Regions from separate parts of the Luteibacter sp. 9135 genome, predicted to be linked through region 3. Evidence: riboswitches for the same ligand, from Rfam matches in the RefSeq annotation. Region 3 holds a riboswitch; each other region holds the start of a gene.
What was found. A riboswitch is a leader RNA that binds a small molecule or an ion and turns the genes downstream of it on or off. The one in region 3 is predicted to bind cobalamin.
Positions count from the first base shown of each region.

Region 1: linked by a shared signal. The riboswitch ahead of metE (5-methyltetrahydropteroyltriglutamate--homocysteine S-methyltransferase) and the one ahead of FA89_RS11070 (CoA-acylating methylmalonate-semialdehyde dehydrogenase) in region 3 are both predicted to bind cobalamin.
Region 2: linked by a shared signal. The riboswitch ahead of FA89_RS06055 (ribonucleoside-diphosphate reductase subunit alpha) and the one ahead of FA89_RS11070 (CoA-acylating methylmalonate-semialdehyde dehydrogenase) in region 3 are both predicted to bind cobalamin.
Region 4: linked by a shared signal. The riboswitch ahead of FA89_RS05140 (TonB-dependent receptor domain-containing protein) and the one ahead of FA89_RS11070 (CoA-acylating methylmalonate-semialdehyde dehydrogenase) in region 3 are both predicted to bind cobalamin.

Region 1 covers NZ_JQNB01000001.1:455,115-459,968, forward strand. The annotation lists gene FA89_RS02050 (aldo/keto reductase) at 1-761, shown strand, start outside; gene FA89_RS02055 (glycosyltransferase) at 817-2,127, opposite strand; cobalamin riboswitch at 2,221-2,442, shown strand; gene metE (5-methyltetrahydropteroyltriglutamate--homocysteine S-methyltransferase) at 2,639-4,854, shown strand, end outside.
Region 2 covers NZ_JQNB01000001.1:1,432,615-1,437,468, forward strand. The annotation lists gene FA89_RS06050 (ribonucleotide-diphosphate reductase subunit beta) at 1-43, opposite strand, end outside; gene FA89_RS06055 (ribonucleoside-diphosphate reductase subunit alpha) at 241-2,760, opposite strand; cobalamin riboswitch at 2,920-3,137, opposite strand; gene FA89_RS06060 (response regulator) at 3,333-4,854, shown strand, end outside.
Region 3 covers NZ_JQNB01000001.1:2,566,366-2,571,219, forward strand. The annotation lists gene FA89_RS11060 (GNAT family N-acetyltransferase) at 1-1,459, shown strand, start outside; gene FA89_RS11065 (hypothetical protein) at 1,466-2,512, shown strand; cobalamin riboswitch at 2,584-2,788, shown strand; gene FA89_RS11070 (CoA-acylating methylmalonate-semialdehyde dehydrogenase) at 2,928-4,442, shown strand; gene FA89_RS11075 (acyl-CoA dehydrogenase family protein) at 4,454-4,854, shown strand, end outside.
Region 4 covers NZ_JQNB01000001.1:1,173,089-1,177,942, reverse strand. The annotation lists gene FA89_RS05150 (SIS domain-containing protein) at 1-393, shown strand, start outside; gene nagA (N-acetylglucosamine-6-phosphate deacetylase) at 421-1,569, shown strand; cobalamin riboswitch at 1,611-1,844, shown strand; gene FA89_RS05140 (TonB-dependent receptor domain-containing protein) at 2,003-3,910, shown strand; gene FA89_RS05135 (efflux RND transporter permease subunit) at 4,055-4,854, shown strand, end outside.

The DNA.
Region 1 (4,854 bases), 2.1 Mb from region 3:
TGCGCGACTTCGCACGTCGGGACGAAGTGGTGATCGCCACCAAGACGTTCTTCCGCTGGCACAAGGGGCCGAACGGCGGGGGCCTGTCACGCAAGGCGATCTTCCACTCGGTGGATGATTCGCTCGCCCGCCTGGGAACCGACTATATCGACCTGCTGCAGATCCATCGTTTCGACCCGGATACGCCGATCGAGGAAACGCTCGAAGCCCTGCACGACGTGGTCAAGGCCGGCAAGGCGCGTTATCTCGGCGCGTCGTCGATGTATACGTGGCAGTTCGCGCAGATGATCTACACCGCGCGCCTGCATGGCTGGACCGAATTCGTCAGCATGCAGGACCACTACAACCTGCTGCAGCGCGAGGAAGAGCGCGAGATGATGCCGTTCTGCATCGACGAAGGCATCGCGCTGCTGCCGTGGAGCCCGCTGGCACGCGGACGGCTGACGCGCGACTGGGACGAAGGCAGCACCCGGCAGCAGAGCGACGTGTTCGGCAGCACGCTTTATGGCGGCACGGAAGACGCCGACCGTGCCATCGTGGCGGCGGTGAAGCAGGTGGCGGAAGCGCGCGGCGTACCGCGCGCACAGGTGGCGCTGGCATGGGTCGCGCAGCGCGAAGGCATCACCGCGCCGATCGTGGGCGCGTCGAAGCCACAGCACCTGGACGATGCCGTGGCGGCGATCGAGCTTACGCTGACCGCCGACGAGATCGCCACGCTGGAGGGCGCTTATACGCCCAGGGCCATTGCGGGCTTCGAATGAAGCCTGCCTTCCAAATGACGCGTAACCGCTGCGCGCTGAAGCGTGGCGTTTGCGATCAGCTCGCTATCGAAGGTGAGCGTGGATGCCGCCGCGTTTCGATCGCCCGTTCGATAACGTCGGCGGCCCGAGACGCACCCGTTTCCGCCCGGATGGCCGTGGCCGCGTGTTGCGCGCGCAGGGCGACGCCTTCATCGGCAAGCAGCACGCGCAACCTCGCGGCGGCGCGATCCGCGCGATAACGCGACGCTGGCAACACGGCCCCCACGCCGAGTCGAACCACCCGCGCCGCGTTGTCCGGCTGGTCGAACCCATGCGGCACGACCAAGGAGGGGCAACCGGCGCGGAGGGCTTCCTGAGTGGTGCCTACGCCGCCGTGGTGCACGACGGCCGCAGCACGTTCGAACAGGGCGCCGTGCGGGGCGTATTCGACGGCAAGCACGCCATCGGGCAGCACGGTCGGCAGGCGCGAACGCATTTCCGGTGATCCCGTCAGCAGTACGGCGCGTCGGCCCAGCATCGCGGCGGCGCCCATGCTTTCGCGAAGGAAGCCTTCACCCGCGTGGACCGCCGCCGAGCCCAGCGTGAACACCAGCGGTGGCTCGCCGGCGTCGAGGAACGCCGTCAATGGCGGCGACAGGCTGCCCAAGGAGGGAGAGTAACGGCAGTAGCCCGTCACCAGGGTATGCGCCGGCGCATCGGCCGGCGCCTGCCCGAGTAACGGCGAATACATGGCTAGCACGCCGTCGCGCGCGTGCTGCCCGCAGTGGAAGGGATCACCCCCTGCCGAGACCGGCGCCAGGCCGAGCGATTGGCGGAATCGGCGCACCGGGCGCGTCCACGGTGCCGTGACGTGCTCGGCCATACGACGAAGCCAGGCGCCGCGTCGTGGCGTGGCGCGCAGAAAGCGGTCGAGCACCGCCAGGCCCGTGGCGGGCGGATCGTACGCCGACAGGAACGCGGCCGGCGAGAGCACCGCCGACAGCCAGGCGACACGCGTGGTCTCACCCAGGATCTGCCCGGCGAAGGCCAGTGTGGTCGTCACGATGGCATCCGCATCCGCGCAGACAGGTGCCAGCGCCTGGTAGCTCGCCGCCACATCCGCGGCGGCCAGGTCGCGAACGACGAAGCGTGGGCCGCGCAAGGGGTGGAACGCCCGCGCGGCAAAGGCGGCTTTGTCCTCCGGCTCGGCGATACCGCTGGCCAGCACGAAGCGCAACCCGGCGTCCGCCACCGCTTGCCGATGGATCGCGTGCGCGCCGATCGTGACCCGGTGCCCGCGCGCCACCAGCTCCCGGCCCACCGACAGGAAGGGAAACAGGTCGCCCTGTGACCCGACCGTCGCCATCACGATGTGTCGTCCCGCCATGTCCCCCCTCCCGTCGATGTCCACGCGCATCCTCGCGGCCGGCGTGTCGACGCGATGCATCCCGACGCGTTGACCTGCCCCCACCACGCAGGCTAGTCTTCGCTCGCCAGCGGTCTTTATCTCTCTATTCGAATGGAAAGATAAAAGCTAAGAGGGAAGCCGGTGCGAATCCGGCGCTGCCCCGCAGCGGTATGTGGAGACGAACGCGTCACAGGCACTGGATCTAACAACGATCCGGGAAGCGACGCGCAAGGCGGCACCTGTTCCGGTGCCACATCCACGAGCCCGAAGACCTGCCGCCGGCCTGAGCACGCGTACCGTCATGGGTACGCGCGCTCCGCACGACCTGGACCCACCGCGCCCGCGTGGTGGCCCGGTTCGCCCGCGGGGGCGAAGGTCGACGGTACGCCGCATGACACCCACGACGCCGTGCACCTGCGTGCGGCGGCGCGCGCGTGTCCGGCAGCGGGCCGCCCTTCCCTCCTCTTTGCCACGAAGAGGACGTATCCACATGCCACACGTTACCTACCCCGGTTTTCCCCGCATCGGCAGACGCCGTGAACTCAAGCGCGCGCTCGAAAGCCACTGGCGGGGCGATAGCGACCGCGAGGCCCTGCTCGCCGTCGCCCGCCAGCTGCGCGAGCGGCACTGGCAACTCGCCCGCGAGGCCGGCGCCGACAGCGTGCCGGTCAACGACTTTTCCCTGTACGACCATGTGCTCGATGCCGCCGTCGCGGTGGATGCCATCCCCGAGCGCTACCGCGACCTGCATGCGCGGGACGCCCTGGCGGGCTACTTCGCCATGGCACGCGGTCGCCAGGACGGCACGGTTGACCTGCACGCACTGGAGATGACCAAGTGGTTCGATACCAACTACCACTACATCGTTCCGGAACTGCATGCGGGCCAGGTCTTCGCTACCCGGGCCGACAAGGCGGTGGCGGAATACCGCGAGGCCGTGGCCGCGGGCCATACGGCGCGCCCAGTGCTGCTGGGCCCGCTGAGCTTCCTTCGCCTGGCCAAGACCGTGGACGGCAGCGACCCCCTGGCCCTGCTGGATGCCCTGTTGCCGGCCTGGAGCGGCTTGCTCGACGCGCTGACGGAAGCCGGCGCCGACTGGGTGCAGGTCGACGAACCGGCCCTCGTGCTGGACCTCGAACCGGCCTGGCAGGCGGCGTACCGGTCGGCGTACGCCGCCATCGGCGAGCGCACGCGCGGACGCATCCTCCTGGCCACCTATTTCGGTGACCTGGGGGCCAACCTGGCCCTGGCCACGTCGTTGCCGGTGGCAGGCCTGCACGTGGACCTGGCCCGTGCTCCGGGGCAACTGGACGCGGTGATCGACGCGCTGCCCGCCGGGCGCGTGTTGTCCGCCGGCGTACTGGACGGCCGCAACATCTGGCTGAGCGACCCGGCCATCATCGGCCCGCGCATCGCCCATGCACGCAAGCGCCTGGGTGACGATCGACTCTGGCTGTCCACCTCGTGCTCGCTGCTGCACGTGCCCATCGACGCCGCCGAGGAAAAGCGCCTGCCCGGCGCGATCGGCGAGTGGCTGTCGTTCGCCCGGCAGAAGATCGTCGAACTGCGCCGCTACGCCGATGCCGCGACCGGCGACGAGGCCGCGCAACGCGTGCTCGCCCGCCAGCACGATACGGTGGAGGCGCGTCGCCGCTCGCACGACGTGGTGCGCGCCGAGGTGCGTACGCGCGTGCGCGGGCTGACACCGCAGTTCGGCCAGCGCCGTTCGGCCTATGCGTTCCGGGCCAACGTGCAGCGTGAGCGCTTCGGGCTGCCCGACCTGCCCACCACCACCATCGGCTCGTTCCCGCAGACCGCCGACCTGCGGCTCGCGCGTGCCGCGCACCGGTCCGGCAAGCTGGAAGACGAGGCCTACCAGGCCGTGCTGCGTGACGAAGTACGCCGCGCGGTGGCCTTCCAGGACGAGATAGGGCTGGATGTCCTCGTGCACGGCGAGCCCGAGCGCAACGACATGGTGGAGTATTTCGGCGAGCAGCTGCAGGGCTATGCGTTCACCTCGCTGGGCTGGGTGCAGAGCTACGGCTCGCGCTGCGTCAAGCCGCCGATCATTTACGGCGACGTGGCCCGGCCGGCGGCGATGACGGTCGCCTGGTCCAGCTACGCGCAATCGCTGACCAACAAGCCCATGAAGGGCATGCTGACGGGCCCGGTGACCATGCTGCAGTGGTCGTTCGTGCGCGACGACCTGCCCCGTGCCGAGGTCTGCCGGCAGATCGCGCTGGCCCTGCGCGACGAGGTGCACGACCTGGAAAAAGCAGGCATCGGCATCGTGCAGATCGACGAGCCCGCGCTGCGCGAGGGCCTGCCGCTGCATCGCGCCGACTGGGCCGATTACCTCGCCTGGGCGGTGGACGCGTTCCGCATCACGGCCGGCGGCGTCAGCGACGCCACCCAGATCCACACCCACATGTGCTATTCGGAGTTCAACGACATCATCGAGGCCGTCGCGGCGATGGATGCGGATGTCATCTCCATCGAGACCAGCCGCTCGCGCATGGAACTGCTGGATGCCTTCACCCGCTTCCGCTACCCGAACGGCATCGGTCCCGGGGTCTATGACATCCACTCGCCCCGCGTGCCGGCCGAGGCCGAGATGGCCGAGCTGCTGGACCGGGCACTTAGGGTGCTGCGACCCGACCAGTTGTGGGTCAATCCGGATTGCGGCCTGAAGACCCGTGACTGGCC
Region 2 (4,854 bases), 1.1 Mb from region 3:
GATCGAGGATATGGGTGTCGCGGGCGACGGGCAAAGCGGACATCGGGGCTACCTCAGAAAGGATGGCGCCAGGCACGGCGGCACCGTGGCGCGTGTAGCGTGGCACGTGTAGGAGCGCACGCTGTGCGCGAAAAGCCAACGAAGCGGAGATGCAGCGCGATCCGCAGCGTTGCCGCGTCGTCGCGTTGTTGGTTTTCGCGCACAGCGTGCGCTCCTACATGGATCGTCGTGCGTGGTCGGTTACTGGCAGGCTTCGCAGTATTCGGGGTTCTCGAGCGAGCAGAACACCGCGGCTTCCGCCTGCTCCTGCGCATCGGCGACGACCGGCGCGGCGGGCGTCGGCAGCGCGGCCGACGACGAGCTGACCGTGGTCTTGGTGATGCGGGTGGCGGGACGCGAGCGCAGGTAGTACGTCGTCTTGATGCCGGACTTCCAGGCGTACATGTACATGGACGACAGCTGGCCGATGTTCGGGTTTTCCATGAACAGGTTCAGCGACTGGCTCTGGTCGATGTAGGCGCCGCGGGAGGCTGCCAGGTCGATCAGGGCCTTCTGCGGCAGTTCCCACGTGGTGCGATACACCTCGCGCAGTGCGGCCGGGATGGACGTGATGCCCTGGACGGAGCCTTCGGCGAGCTTGATCTGGTCGCGCACTTCGGCGGTCCACAGGCCCAGCGTCTTCAGCTCGTCCACCAGGTAACGGTTCACCACCAGGAAGTCGCCCGACAGCGTCTCGCGCTTGAACAGGTTGGACACCTGCGGCTCGATGCACTCGTAGCAGCCGGCGATCGAGGCGATGGTGGCGGTCGGCGCGATGGCGATGACCAGCGAGTTGCGCAGGCCCTTCGCCTTGATCTTCTCGCGCAGCTCGGCCCAGCGACCGTCGACGTCGGTCGGCGTGGCGGCCGGCCAGTAGTCGAACTGCAGCTCGCCGTTGGCGGCGCGGGTTTCCTCGAAGCCGGGATGGGCGCCGTCACGCTCAGCGATCTCGTTGGACATCGAGAGTGCGTGGAAGTAGATCTCTTCCTGGATGCGCGAGGACAGCTTCAGCGCTTCCGCGGAATCGAAGGGCAGGCGGAGCTTGAAGAAGACGTCCTGCAGGCCCATGACGCCAAGCCCGACCGGACGCCACTTCATGTTCGCCGTCTTCGCCGTGGCGATCGGGTAGAAGTTGAGGTCGATCACGCGGTTCAGCTGGCGAACGGCGGTGCGCACCGTGGTGGCGAGCTTGTCGTAATCGAACTGGCCGTCGACCACGTGGCGTGCCAGGTTCACCGAGCCGAGGTTGCACACGGCGGTCTCGCCTTCCGAGGTCACTTCCAGGATCTCGGTGCACAGGTTGGACAGGTGGATGACGTTTTCCGGACGCGCGGTCTGGTTGCTGGTGGCGTTGGAACGATCCTTGAATGTCATCCAGCCGTTACCGGTCTGCGCCAGCGAACGCAGCATGCGGGCGTACAACTCGCGCGCCTTGATCGACTTGACGGCCAGTCCCTGGGCCTCGGCCTTCTCGTAGGCGGTCTCGAAGGCGGCGCCCCACGTGTCGACGAAGTGCGGCACGATCTTCGGGTCGAACAGCGACCAGTCGCCGTCGGTCTCGACACGGCGCATGAACAGGTCCGGCACCCAGTTGGCCAGGTTGAGGTTGTGCGTGCGGCGCGCGTCGTCACCGGTGTTCTCACGCAGCTCGAGGAATTCCTCGATGTCCGCATGCCAGCTTTCCAGGTACACGCAGGCGGCGCCCTTGCGCTTGCCGCCCTGGTTCACCGCGGCCACCGACGCATCCAGGGTCTTCAGCCACGGCACCAGGCCGTTGGAATGACCGTTGGTGCCCTTGATCAGCGAGCCGCGCGAGCGGATACGCGAATAGGCCAGGCCGATACCGCCAGCGAACTTCGACAGCTGGGCCACGTCGCCGTACTTGGCGTAGATGGACTCCAGCGCGTCCTGAGGCGAATCCAGCAGGAAGCACGACGACAGCTGCTCGTGCGCGGTGCCGGCGTTGAACAGGGTGGGCGAGCTGGCCAGGTATTCCAGCGACGACAGCATGCGATACAGCTCGAGCGTCTCGGCCACGTCGTTGCCGCCGAGGGCGCAGGCGATGCGCATGAAGAAGTACTGCGGCGTCTCGATGACGAAGCGCCGGGTCGGGTGGCGCAGCAGGTAGCGGTCGTAGACCGTGCGCAGGCCGAAGTATTCGAAGCGGCGCGAGCCGGCGGTGTCGATGGCATCGTTGAGCTTGCGCGCGTTGACCAGCACGAAGTCACGCAGGCGCTCGTTGAGGATGCCCAGCTCGAAGCCGGTGCTGATCGACTGCGAGAACGACTGGATGTCCTGGCCGGACACTTCCTTGTCGACGAAAGCGGCCAGCAGGCGCGCGGCCAGCTGGCCGTATTCCGGTTCCTCGGCGGTGAGCGCCGCGGAGGTGCGGATCGACAGCTGGTCCAGCTCCTGCGTGGTGGCGCCGTCGTACAGGCCGCCGATGGTCTTCAGCGCCACGCGCATCGGGTCGACCGCGAACAGGCCATCGGCGCTGCGGGTCACCGCGCGCACGATCTTGTTCACGTCGACGGCTTCCTGGCCGCCGTTGCGCTTGGTGACGCGCATCTGGCCGGGGTTGTGCGGCGGGGTCAGCGCGAACGCCGGCGGCGGCTCGTTGCGGTAACCGGCAGCGGGTGCCTTGTCCGCCGGGGCGGGGGAGGTGACGGCCGTATCGGCTGCTTCGGTGCGCTCGCGCGCGGCGGATTCCATCGTGGTCATGTCAGGCGTGCCCCAGGGCTCGGTTCAAACTCCCGTTCCCTCGGACGGGGCTCGAAGCGGTGGGCCGGCGGAAAAAGATCGCGTCGGAGCACGCCATCGGGGGCTCCGGACCGCGACGTGCCTCCCCGCGGAAGCCGTCACCACAAAAACCGCCGCCTGGCGGGGCGACAGCTGTTGGCAGGTCTTCGGACTTCGTGGACGGGGACGCCTTTCGGGTCCGGCCTAGCCGTCGCTTCCCAATCCCACGGGGGGACCAGTGCGTGTGACGGGTTCGTTTCCACTTACCGCTGCGGGGCAGTTCCGGATTTGCACCGGATTCCCTATTAAGTCCGACGGGCAGTCGCGCCTCTTCGGACACCAACGGGACACACCATATAGCTGGTCCCCGGTACCGTCAACACAAGATATAGGGTAAATGCGCTATGTGCTTGATCCGCCGGGAGTCATTTTTTTACAACCCCCCGTGGACCGATTTGCGCATCGCGACATGACCGTTTCGTGAAGATGGCCTACACAAATTGCAGGGCTTCGAACCTTTAACATCTGCGATCCGCCCCATGACCGCTCGCTCGATGCCATCTACGTTCGCGTTGCAGGAACACGCCCTGGTCACCCATGCGTTCGACGCACTGCCGTTCGGCTTCACGGCCGTGTCGGCGACAGGGGAGCTCCTTTACGCCAATGCCTGGATGACCGCACGGCTTCGTGACGGGGCGGGGCAGGGCTTCCTGACCTGGTGGACCGAAGACAGCCGCGCGCGATTGAGCACCCTGCTCCTGACCGGCGGGATCGAGGGCGTCCGTGAGCTTGCGCTCACGGCGGTCGACGGCACCGCCTGGCGGGTCTCGGTCGAGCTGTGGCGCGCCCCGGTGGCTGGCGAGGCGGTCTTCATGGTCGCGGTATCCCCCCCCGTTGGCGATGCCGCCGCCACGGCCGGCGACACGGAAGATCGGCGCCTGGCCCTCATCGAGGTGGGCAACCTGCTCCGTGACCTCGAGGATCCGGCCCACATCGCCTACTGCGTCGCCGAGGTGCTGGGCCGCACGCTCCGGATCAGCCGGGCCGGTTACGGCACCGTGGACACCGTGGCGGAGACCATCAGCGTCGAACGCGACTGGAACGCCCCCGGCATCCTGACGCTGGCCGGCGTGCTGAACTTCCGCGATTACGGATCGTACATCGACGATATCAAAGCCGGTCGCACCGCCGTCGTCACCGATGCCTACCAGGATCCGCGCACCCAACGCACCGCCGATGCGCTGGCGGCGATCAGCGCCGTCTCCTTCATCAATATGCCGGTGACCGAGAGGGGCGGCGTCGTGGCGCTGCTCTACCTCAACCACGAGGGGCCCCGCGAGTGGCCGGAGGAGGAGATCGCCTTCGTCCGTGAGGTGGCCAATCGTACGCGCGTCGCCGTGGAGCGGCGCCGCGCCGAAGCCGAGCTGCAGCAACTCGCCCAGAGCCTGGAGCGACAGGTGGCGGAGCGCACCTTCGAGCGCGACCGTATCTGGCGCTTCTCCAGCGACATCCTGCTCGTGGCCGATGCGGATACGCGCCTGCTCTCGGTCAATCCGGCGTGGACCGCGATCCTGGGCTGGAGCGAGCGCGAGACCCTGGGACGGTCCTACCTGGATTTCGTGCACCCCGACGACACCGATCGTACCGGTGAGGAAACCGGGCAGCTGGCCGACGGGGTGGCCACGCTGCGCTTCGAGAATCGTTACCGCACGGCCGATGGGGGCTTCCGTCAGCTGTCCTGGCGGGCCGTGCCCAGCGAAGGCATGATCTTTGCCGTGGCCCGCGATGTCACGATCGAACGCGCGCGCGACGCGGAACTGGACCTGGCCCAGGAGCAACTGCGCCAGGCGCAGAAGATGGATGCTATCGGCAACCTCACCGGTGGCGTGGCGCACGACTTCAACAACCTGCTGCAGGTGATCAGCGGCAACCTGCAACTGCTGGGCATCGATGTCTCGGGTAACGAACGCGCCGAGCGTCGCGTGGCCAACGCCATGGCGGGCGTCACTCGCGGGTCCAAGCTAGCCGCCCAACTGCTGGCCTTCGGCCGGCGCCAGCCGCTGGCGCCCAAGGTCG
Region 3 (4,854 bases):
TGGCGTCACTACCGTGGAGGGCGCATGGTCGCCCGGTGTCGGCGATGGCCCGCTGGAAGCGCGCTATCGCGACAAGCTGGCCAGTGCGGTGCTGAACCTGCCCTCGGCGGGTATTCGCGCCGTGGGCGCCATGGCCTCGCTGACGGGTGGGCGCTACCTGCTGCTTGCCGCGGATCACGGCGTCGCCGACCTTCGCGATATCGCCGACGGCGGCCTGGCGCTGCCTTCGGCATGGATCGACGGCAGTTCCGCGATGCCGGTGAACTTCCATGCGCTGGCCTGCGCCCAGCCGGATGCGCGGGTGGCATACGAGAGGACCACCGCCGCCTCGCCGCTGTTGCAGGTGACGATGGCCGGTGACGAACCAGCCGATGCATTCACCCGGGTGCTTGCGCCGCTTCGTGGCGGCATGGACACCGCGCTGGCCTTGCGCGAGCAGGCCCGCTGGCTGTCGGACGAGGCGCCCGCGGCGGTCACCCTCGCCGTGCTACGGGCAGCGGCCTTCGATCCGCATGCGCTCGTTTTGCGTGGCCTGCGCGAGGAAGGGGATGCGCTCGCGCGCTCGCACTGGCGGGATGCCTTGCAATGCAGCGGGGAGCTGGCGCGTGACGAAACCACCACCGATGCCTGCCAGCGCGTGGGCGCCTGCGCGGCCGACCTGGGATTGTGGGGCCTCGCCGTGGACGTGCTCGCGCCGCTACAGGCATCGCTGGTCGACGACGTGGCCGACCGGCTCACCTGGTCGTTGCTGCATGCCGGCGATGTCACGGCGGCGCAGGCCATGCTCGGTAACCCGGAAGACGACGAGCCAGCATGGAAGACCTATATCCGCGACCACGTACGCTATTGCCGCGCGTTGCCGTGGTTCGCTGCGGCGCATGCGGTGGACGGGGAACTGCGCCTGGAACCGCTGGCCTGGCATCACGCCCCGTCGTGGCTGCGCCAGTATCGCGATCCGCACATCGGTATCGTGACCCGCTTGCCCGCGCTCGAGGACGTGGACGCGGTGCGCGAGTGGATCGCCTTCCAGCAGGCCGATCCGCAGCGCGCCTGCTTCGCCCTGGTCGACCGGGCGGACGGCTTCGTCGGTTCGGTGGGCTACCAGCACGCCGGAAGCGCGGGGTATTTCCATTTCTGGATCGGCGCGGACCACCAGAACCGCGGGCTGGGGCGCCGGGCTGCACGGCTGCTCGCCCGGCAGGCGGTAGAGGTGGGCATCGATGTGTTCTACACCTCGGCGTACCGTGACAACACCCGTTCGATCGCCGCGCTGCACGCGCTGGGTTTCCAGCCGATGGCGGCGCACGCGGCGCCGCCGGACGACGACCTGCTGTTCTTCCAGCAGGCGCTGGGAAAGGGCGCGTCGCCATCGATCGACGGCTTGCGCCAGCTCTGCTTCGCCATCGGCTGTCCCTTCGATCCGCTGGATCTGTCGCCCGACCGGGCTTTCGCGAGGTAGTACGCCATGATCGCACCCAAGGTATCGCGTAAACGCAAGGCGTCCGGCCCGGCGCCGCTCGACCCGCACGTGGCGCGGGCGAAGGTGCCGCTGAAGTTCTCTCACACCGCGTTCTCGGGAAAGAGCATGTTGTCCGGGACGTCGGCCGATGCGCCGCGCTTTCATTCGTTTTCCAACATTGCGTTCCCGGTGTCGAAGACCCTTTCCGACGGCGCGGTGCGGCTCGCGCCGTCGTTGGTAGCCGACTACCGGGCCGATACGGGACTCACCCCGTTGTTCAGTACGCAGGACTGGGGCGCGGTACCGTCGCCTTCGAAAAAAACCAACACCATGTACCGTTCGCGACGTGGCTCCATCGTCGGCTTGTCCAACATGCCGGATGGCTCGGTCAAGGGCTGGCGCCTGCACTCGTTGCCCACCACCGAGGCGCTTCGTGATGCGTCAGCGTCCAAGCCGTTCGTCAGCGCGTTCGACGAGAGCGCAAAGCGGCTGTATACGCCCGCGCTCAACAGCAAGGGCACCGAGCAGACGATCAACACCGTGCTCTCCGATGTCGGCAAGGTACGTTACGACCACGGCACCGCCCGCTTCGCGTGGATCGACGGCAGCTATGCCATGGGTGTTTCCGCGAAGGGGCTGGACAAGACCGCCAGCGGTGCGCCGTCCACGCTGTACGCGCCAAGCGTGAAGTCGGCGAAACGCCGGGGCAAGAAGAGCAACCCGGCGCAGAACCACCATTCCGAGCCGATGGCGGTGACGCTGCACGACACGCACCGACACACGCCCATGGCCCAGGACACGGGCCTTGTGGCCACGTTCGCCAGCTTCCCCAATCAGGTGTGTTTCCATTGCGGCGAGATGTTCAAGGACAACCTGGGCTCGCACAGTGCGCTGACCGGCGTGCCCGGGCGACCCTTCGGCGGACAGCACCCCGGCGAGACCACGACCAAGAGCGGCAGCAGCATCGTGCGTGCGCATCCCATGACCGAACTCGTCGCCGACAAGGGGCACCACGCGGAACTGGCCAAGATCTTCTCGTACCACAAGCCCTGATGCCACCGGCTCTCGACGCCGCCACCGCGCCGTTTACTGCATCGCAGCGTGTCCCCATGCGTTGCGCCGCCTACAATCGATGGGCCACAGGTGTCCTGCCGCCGCCATTCCGGTGCGCAGGGTGAAACGGGAAGCCGGTCCGATGCCGGCGCTGCCCCCGCAACGGTAGGCGAGAAAACCCGACTCAGAACCACTGCGGCAACGCGGGAAGGTGTCGGGCTGATGCATGCCGCATCGCTCGCAAGCCCGGAGACCGGCCCGTGGTGGACATCGCATGCGGTGTCTTCCTCGGGTGTTGCGGTGGGCAACCGGATGAGCTGACTCGACGCGGCGTCCGTTGTCTCGAATCACTTGTCTTGTCCCTCGCACGCCCGGTTTCGCGGGTGAGCGATCTGGAGACTGGACAATGAACGAGATGAACCCGGCCGCGACTCATGTCGCCACGGTAAAGCTGCTGATCGACGGCGAGTTCGTCGAATCGGCCACCACGCAATGGCGTGACGTGGTCAACCCGGCCACGCAGGTGGTGCTGGCACGCGTGCCCTTCGCCACGCCGGCGGAAGTCGAGGCGGCGGTGGATGCCGCGCGCCGCGCCTTCGTCACCTGGCGCAAGACGCCCATCGGTGCGCGGGCGCGCATCTTCCTCAAGTACCAGCAACTGATCCGCGAGCACATGGCCGAACTGGCCGCGACGCTCACGGCGGAGCAGGGCAAGACGCTGCCCGATGCCGAAGGCGACGTGTTCCGTGGCCTGGAGGTGGTGGAACACGCGGCGGCCATCGGCAACCTGCAGCTGGGCGAGCTGGCCAACAACGTGGCCGGCGGTGTGGATACCTACACGCTGCTGCAACCGCTGGGCGTATGCGCGGGCATCACGCCGTTCAACTTCCCGGCGATGATTCCGCTGTGGATGTTCCCGATGGCGATCGCCACGGGTAACACCTTCGTGCTGAAACCGTCGGAGCAGGACCCGATGGTGACCATGCGCCTGGTCGAACTGGCCGTGGAAGCGGGCATCCCCCGCGGCGTGCTCAACGTCGTGCACGGTGGCGAGGACGTGGTCAACGCGATCTGCGACCACCCGCAGATCAAGGCGGTGTCGTTCGTCGGTTCCACCCGCGTCGGCACCCATGTCTACCATCGCGCGTCGCAGGCCGGCAAGCGCGTACAGTGCATGATGGGCGCGAAGAACCACGCCGTGGTGCTCCCCGATGCCCATCGCGAGCAGACGCTCAACGCGATGGTCGGCGCGGCGTTCGGCGCGGCGGGCCAGCGCTGCATGGCGGCCTCGACGGCCGTACTGGTCGGCGCCGCGCGCGAGTGGCTGCCCGACTTGGTGGCCCGCGCGAAGACGTTGAAGGTCAATGCGGGCAGCGAGGCCGGTACGGATGTCGGCCCGGTCATCTCCTGCGCGGCGCGCGATCGCGTGCACGCCTTGATCGATGCCGGTGTGGCCGAAGGCGCCACCCTTGAACTGGACGGCCGCGATTGCCGCGTGCCGGGCTACGAGCAGGGCAACTTCGTCGGCCCGACCATCTTCTCCGGCGTGCGCCCCGGCATGCGCATCTACGACGAGGAAATCTTCGGTCCCGTGCTCGTCGTGCTCACGGTGGACACGCTGGATGAGGCGATCACGCTGGTCAACGCCAACCCCAACGGCAACGGCACGGCGTTGTTCACGGGCAGCGGCGCCGCGGCGCGTCGTTTCCAGGAGGACATCGACGTGGGGCAGGTCGGCATCAACGTGCCTATCCCGGTGCCGGTGCCGCTGTTCTCGTTCACGGGCTCGCGCGCCTCGAAGCTGGGCGACCTCGGTCCGTACGGCAAGCAGGCGGTCATGTTCTACACGCAGACCAAGACGGTCACCTCGCGCTGGTTCGACGACGGCGGCACGGGTCAGGGCGTCAACACCACCATCAGCCTGAAGTGAGGGCGCCCCTCATGGACATTCCGGTGACGGTGCAGGCCGCGGGCCTGAGCGACGAGCAGAATGCGTTCCGCGAGGCGGCGCGCGACTTCGCCCAGGCGGAGCTGGCGCCGCATGCGGCGCACTGGGACGCGCAAGGCATCTTTCCGCGCGAGGTCATCGGCAAGGCCGGGCAACTGGGCTTCTGTGGCCTCTACGTGGACGAAGCGGCCGGCGGTACCGGCCTGACGCGGCTGGACGCGGCCATCGTGTTCGAGGAACTGGCCGCGATCGATCCCTCCACGGCCGCCTTCATCAGCATCCACAACATGGCGACCTGGATGCTGACCACCTACGCCCAGCCGGCCCTGTTGCAGGCATGGGGCGAACCGCTGGCCAGCGGCACACGTCTCGCGTCGTATTGCCTGACCGAGCC
Region 4 (4,854 bases), 1.4 Mb from region 3:
GGTTTCGGCTTTGCCGGCGCGCTGGAAGCCGCGCTTAAGTTCAAGGAAACCTGCAACCTGCACGCCGAGGCCTTCAGCGCGGCCGAGGTGAAGCACGGCCCGATGGCCCTGGTCGGCCCGCATTTCCCCGTGCTGTTCTTCGCGCAGAACGACGATACGCTGCCCGGCGTGCTGGAGATCGCGGCGGAGTTCCGCAAGCGCGGCGCCAATGTGTGGATCGCCGCACCCGGCGCCACGGGCGAGGGCGTGCTGCCCCTGGTCGCCACCGCGCCCATCGCCGCACCGCTGATCACCGTGCAGAGCTTCTACCGCGCCACGGCCGCGCTGGCGCTGGCACGCGGTTTCAACCCCGACGTGCCGCCGCACCTCAACAAGGTCACCGAGACCGTCTGACCTCTCGCCCCACGTATAGGAATTGCCATGACCATCGCCCTCGTCAACGGCCGTGTGCTGACCGATAACGGCTTCCAGGGTGGCTTTGCCGTGCTGGTCGACGGCGGCACCATCACCGGGCTGGCCTTGCCGTCCGATCCCCGCGTGCGCGCCGCCGAGCGTCACGACCTCGGTGGCCGCACGCTGCTGCCCGGTTTCATCGATTGCCAGGTCAACGGCGGCGGCGGCGTGCTGTTCAATGACGTGCCCACCGTCGACACCATCCGTCGCATCGGGCAGGCGCACGCGAAGTTCGGCACCACCGGCTTCCTGCCCACCCTGATCAGCGACGATGCCGCGGTGATGGCGAAGGCCATCGATGCGGTGAACGACGCGGTGGCCCAGGGCGTGCCGGGCGTGCTCGGCATCCACCTCGAAGGCCCGTTCATCGCGCCCGAGCGCAAGGGCGTGCACGATCCGGCCAAGTTCCGTATCGCCGACGCCGACGACGTAGCCATGGTCGCCCGGCGGCACGGCGGCGTCACGCTGCTCACGCTGGCGCCCGAGCGCGCCTCGGCCGCGGTGCTGCAACAGCTGGTCGCCCACGGCGTGATCGTGGCGGCCGGCCACACGGCCGCCGACTACGACACCACCCGCCAGGCCCTGGCGACCGGCGTGCGTGGCTTCACGCACCTGTTCAACGCCATGACGCCGTTCACCAGCCGCGAGCCCGGCGTGGTCGGCGCCGCGCTGGAAGACGCCGCCAGCTGGTGCGGCCTGATCGTCGACGGCCACCACGTGCACCCGAGTTCGCTGCGTGTCGCCATCGCGGCCAAGGCGCCGCAGAAGATGATGCTGGTCACCGACGCCATGCCACCCGTGGGGTCGGACGATCCGAACTTCGTCCTGAAGGGCGAGACGATCACCGTCCGCGACGGCGTCTGCCAGACGGCCGACGGCACGCTGGCCGGCTCCGCGCTGGACATGGCCACCGCCGTGCGCAACACGGTGGAGATGGTTGGCGTGGCCTATGACGAGGCGGCCCGCATGGCCTCCACCTATCCGGCCGCCTTCCTCGGGCTGGAAGCCACCCACGGCCATATCGCGGCGGGCTATCGCGCCGACTTCGTGGTGATGGACGACGACCACACGGTGGCCGAAACCTGGATCGGCGGCGAGCGCGTCTACGCCGCCTGATCCGTCGCCCCGCACTGGCTCGCTTCCGCGCGGGCCAGGCGTTAACATTGCGTTGTTCGGGTGTCCCCGCCGGCCTGAAGCGGGCGGGGATGAAACGGGAAGCCGGTGCGCCACACATGTGGCAAGGCCGGCACTGCCCCCGCAACGGTAAGCGTGAGGAGCCGCCCAGAACGGCTCCATCCACCGGCCACAGCCACTGCGCAAGCGGGAAGGCGCCGGTGCGATGCCCTCGGGCCAGCGCGAGTCCGGAGACCGGCCCGATCGGCGAATCCTGCGCTTTTAAGCGCGGGCGCCGTCCCGTTATCGGCGATTCGCGGAGGGCGAATCCGGACAGTCATCCGGGTGTTGCCCGTGGTGCCGTTCGTCGTTGTGTCCTCCCGCGCGCCTGTTGAGGCTACGCATTGCCGCACCAGCGGCGGAGGAAACCCGTTCCATGAAGAAAACCCTGCTCGCGACGGCCCTGCTGTCGACGATCGTCGCTGCCCATGCGGCCGACGCACCCAACGGCACCCTCGACCCGGTGGTGGTCACCGCCAACCGCGCGCCCACGCCACTGGACGAAGTGCTGGCCCCGGTCACCGTCATCAGCCGCGAGGACATCGAGCGCCTGCAGCCCCGCAACGTGCAGGACCTGCTGGCCGGCCTGCCCGGCGTGACCATGACCAACACGGGCGGCCTGGGCCAGCAGACCTCGCTCTTCATGCGTGGCAGCAACTCGGCACACACGCTGGTGCTGGTGGACGGCGTGCGCGTGGGCACCGTGGGTGCCGGCCTGCCCGCCTACGAGCAGCTGCCGGTCGAGCAGATCGACCATATCGAGGTGGTCCGTGGCCCGCGCTCCAGCCTGTACGGCTCGGATGCCATCGGCGGCGTCATCCAGATCTTCACCCGTCGCGGCCAGGCCGGCGAAGCGCCCACGCCCAGCCTGTCGATCGGCGGCGGCAGCCACGGCTACACCGCCGGGCAGGTGGGTCTCTCGGGCGGCACCACGCATGGCTGGTACAACGCCAGCCTGGGCGGCCAGTACACCGCCGGGATCAACGCCTGCCGCGTTGGTGCGGCCGACGCGTTCAAGGGCTGCTTCACCGACGAGCCGGACCACGACGCCTACCGCACCTACAACGGTGCGCTCTCGGGCGGCTACCGCTGGGACAACGGCACCGAACTCACCGGCAGCTGGCTGCGCAGCAAGGGCGACATCGAATACGACGGCGATTTCCAGAACCTGACCCGGCGCTCGCAGCAGGTGGCCGGCGCCAAGCTGGCGTTCGACGTGATGTCGGCCTGGCGCATGTCGGTCAGCCTGGGCCAGAACCAGGACCGCGCGGACAATTACCTCAACGGTACACAGAAGAAGTACTACGACGGCCTCGGCAACCTCGTCACCGGCGCCGACAAGGTGCGCACGGGTTACCTGTACTCCAAGCGCAACCAGGCCTCCTGGCAGAACGACATCACGCTGGCCGCCGGGCAGACGCTCACCGCCGGCGTCGATTACCAGCAGGAAAAGCTCGACAGCGATACGGCTTACCTGAAGGACACCCGCAACAACACCGGTGTGTTCGCGCTGTACCAAGGCGTGTTCGGCCCGCACGAGATCCAGCTGTCCGCGCGCCACGACCACAACACTCAGTTCGGCAACCACACCACCGGCTCGGCCGCCTATGGCTACCGCTTCGACGACGGCATGAAGATCACGGCCTCGTACGGGACCGCCTTCCATGCGCCGACCTTCAACGACGTGTACTACCCGTATGGGTTTACCGGGCAGCCCGCACCGGAACTCAAGCCGGAGACGTCACGCACGGCGGAGATCGGGCTGTCCAGCCGTCCCGGCATCTGGACCTGGGCGGTCAATGCCTACCAGACGCATGTCGACGACCTGATCGGCTTCGACCCCCTATTCGTGCCGATCAACGTGAGCAAGGCGCGCTTGCGCGGCGTCGAAGGCCAGGTGGGTGCCGACCTGGATGGCTGGCACGTGCGTGGCTACCTGACGCTGCAGCAGCCGCTGGACCTCGACAGCGGTACGGAGAAGCACAACCTGCTGCCGCGCCGCCCCCGTCGTACCGGCCGGGTAGACCTGGACAAGGACCTGGGTGCGTTCACGCTCGGCGGCTCGGTCTACGCTTCGGGCTACAGCTACGACGACGCGCTCAACAACACCCGCCTCGGCGGCTACACGACAGCCGACGTGCGCGCCACCTGGCACCTGGACGATGCCTGGAGCGTGCAGGGCCGCGTCGCGAACGTTGCCGATAAACGCTACGAAACGGCGGCGTACTACAACCAGCTGGGCCGCACGTATTACCTGACCCTGCGCTTCTCGCCCCTGCGCTGATCCGGCCCGCCGGCGGCTCCCGCCGGCAAACGGGGTACCCCTGCCTTCCGGCAGGGGCCCCACTAAAGGCACACGCCACGAAACCGTGGGAACGTCATAAAGTCTGTGGGCGCGGGTATGCTTCCCGCGATCACAGGAAGTGTCGTGAACGTTTTTGCACCTTTCATCCGCCGACCGATCGGAACCTCGCTGCTCGCGGCGGGGCTGGTGCTGTGCGGCTCCATCGCCTACATGCTGCTGGGTGTGGCGGCGCTGCCGTCCATCGAAGTGCCTGCCGTGTTCATCCAGGCCCAGATGCCCGGTGCCAATGCGCAGACCGTGGCCTCGACCATCGTCGCCCCGCTGGAGCGCCACCTCGGCCAGATCCCGGGCGTGGACCAGATGTACTCGAACAGCTCGGAGGGCAGCGGCTTCGTGCGGCTGCGCTTCACCCTGGCGCGCTCCACCGATGCGGCCGCCCGTGACGTGCAGGCCGCGATCAACGCGGCCGCCGCCGACCTGCCGGCCGGCATGCCGACGCCGCCGCAGTACTTCAAGTTCGACACCGGCCAGATCCCCGTCCTGCTGGTGACCTTCACCTCGAAGACGCTGCCGCCGGACAAGCTCTACGACGTGGTGGACACGCTCATCCGCCCGGCCGTGGCGCAGATCGAAGGCGTGTCACGCGTGCAGGTGTTCGGTGGCACGCCCCACGCGGTGCGCGTGGAACTGGATACGCGCGCACTGTCGTCGAAGGGACTGACCGCCAACGACGTCTCCAATGCGCTCAGTGCCGCCAACGTCACCTCGCCGCAGGGCGTCCTCTCGGATGGCCACAGCCAGATGACGGTGACGGCCACCGACAGCCTGCGCGACGCGAAGGACTTCGGCAAGATACTGATCGCCGTGCGCGACAACGTGCCGGTGCGCCTTTCGGATATCGCCAGGGTCTACAACGGCCAGCA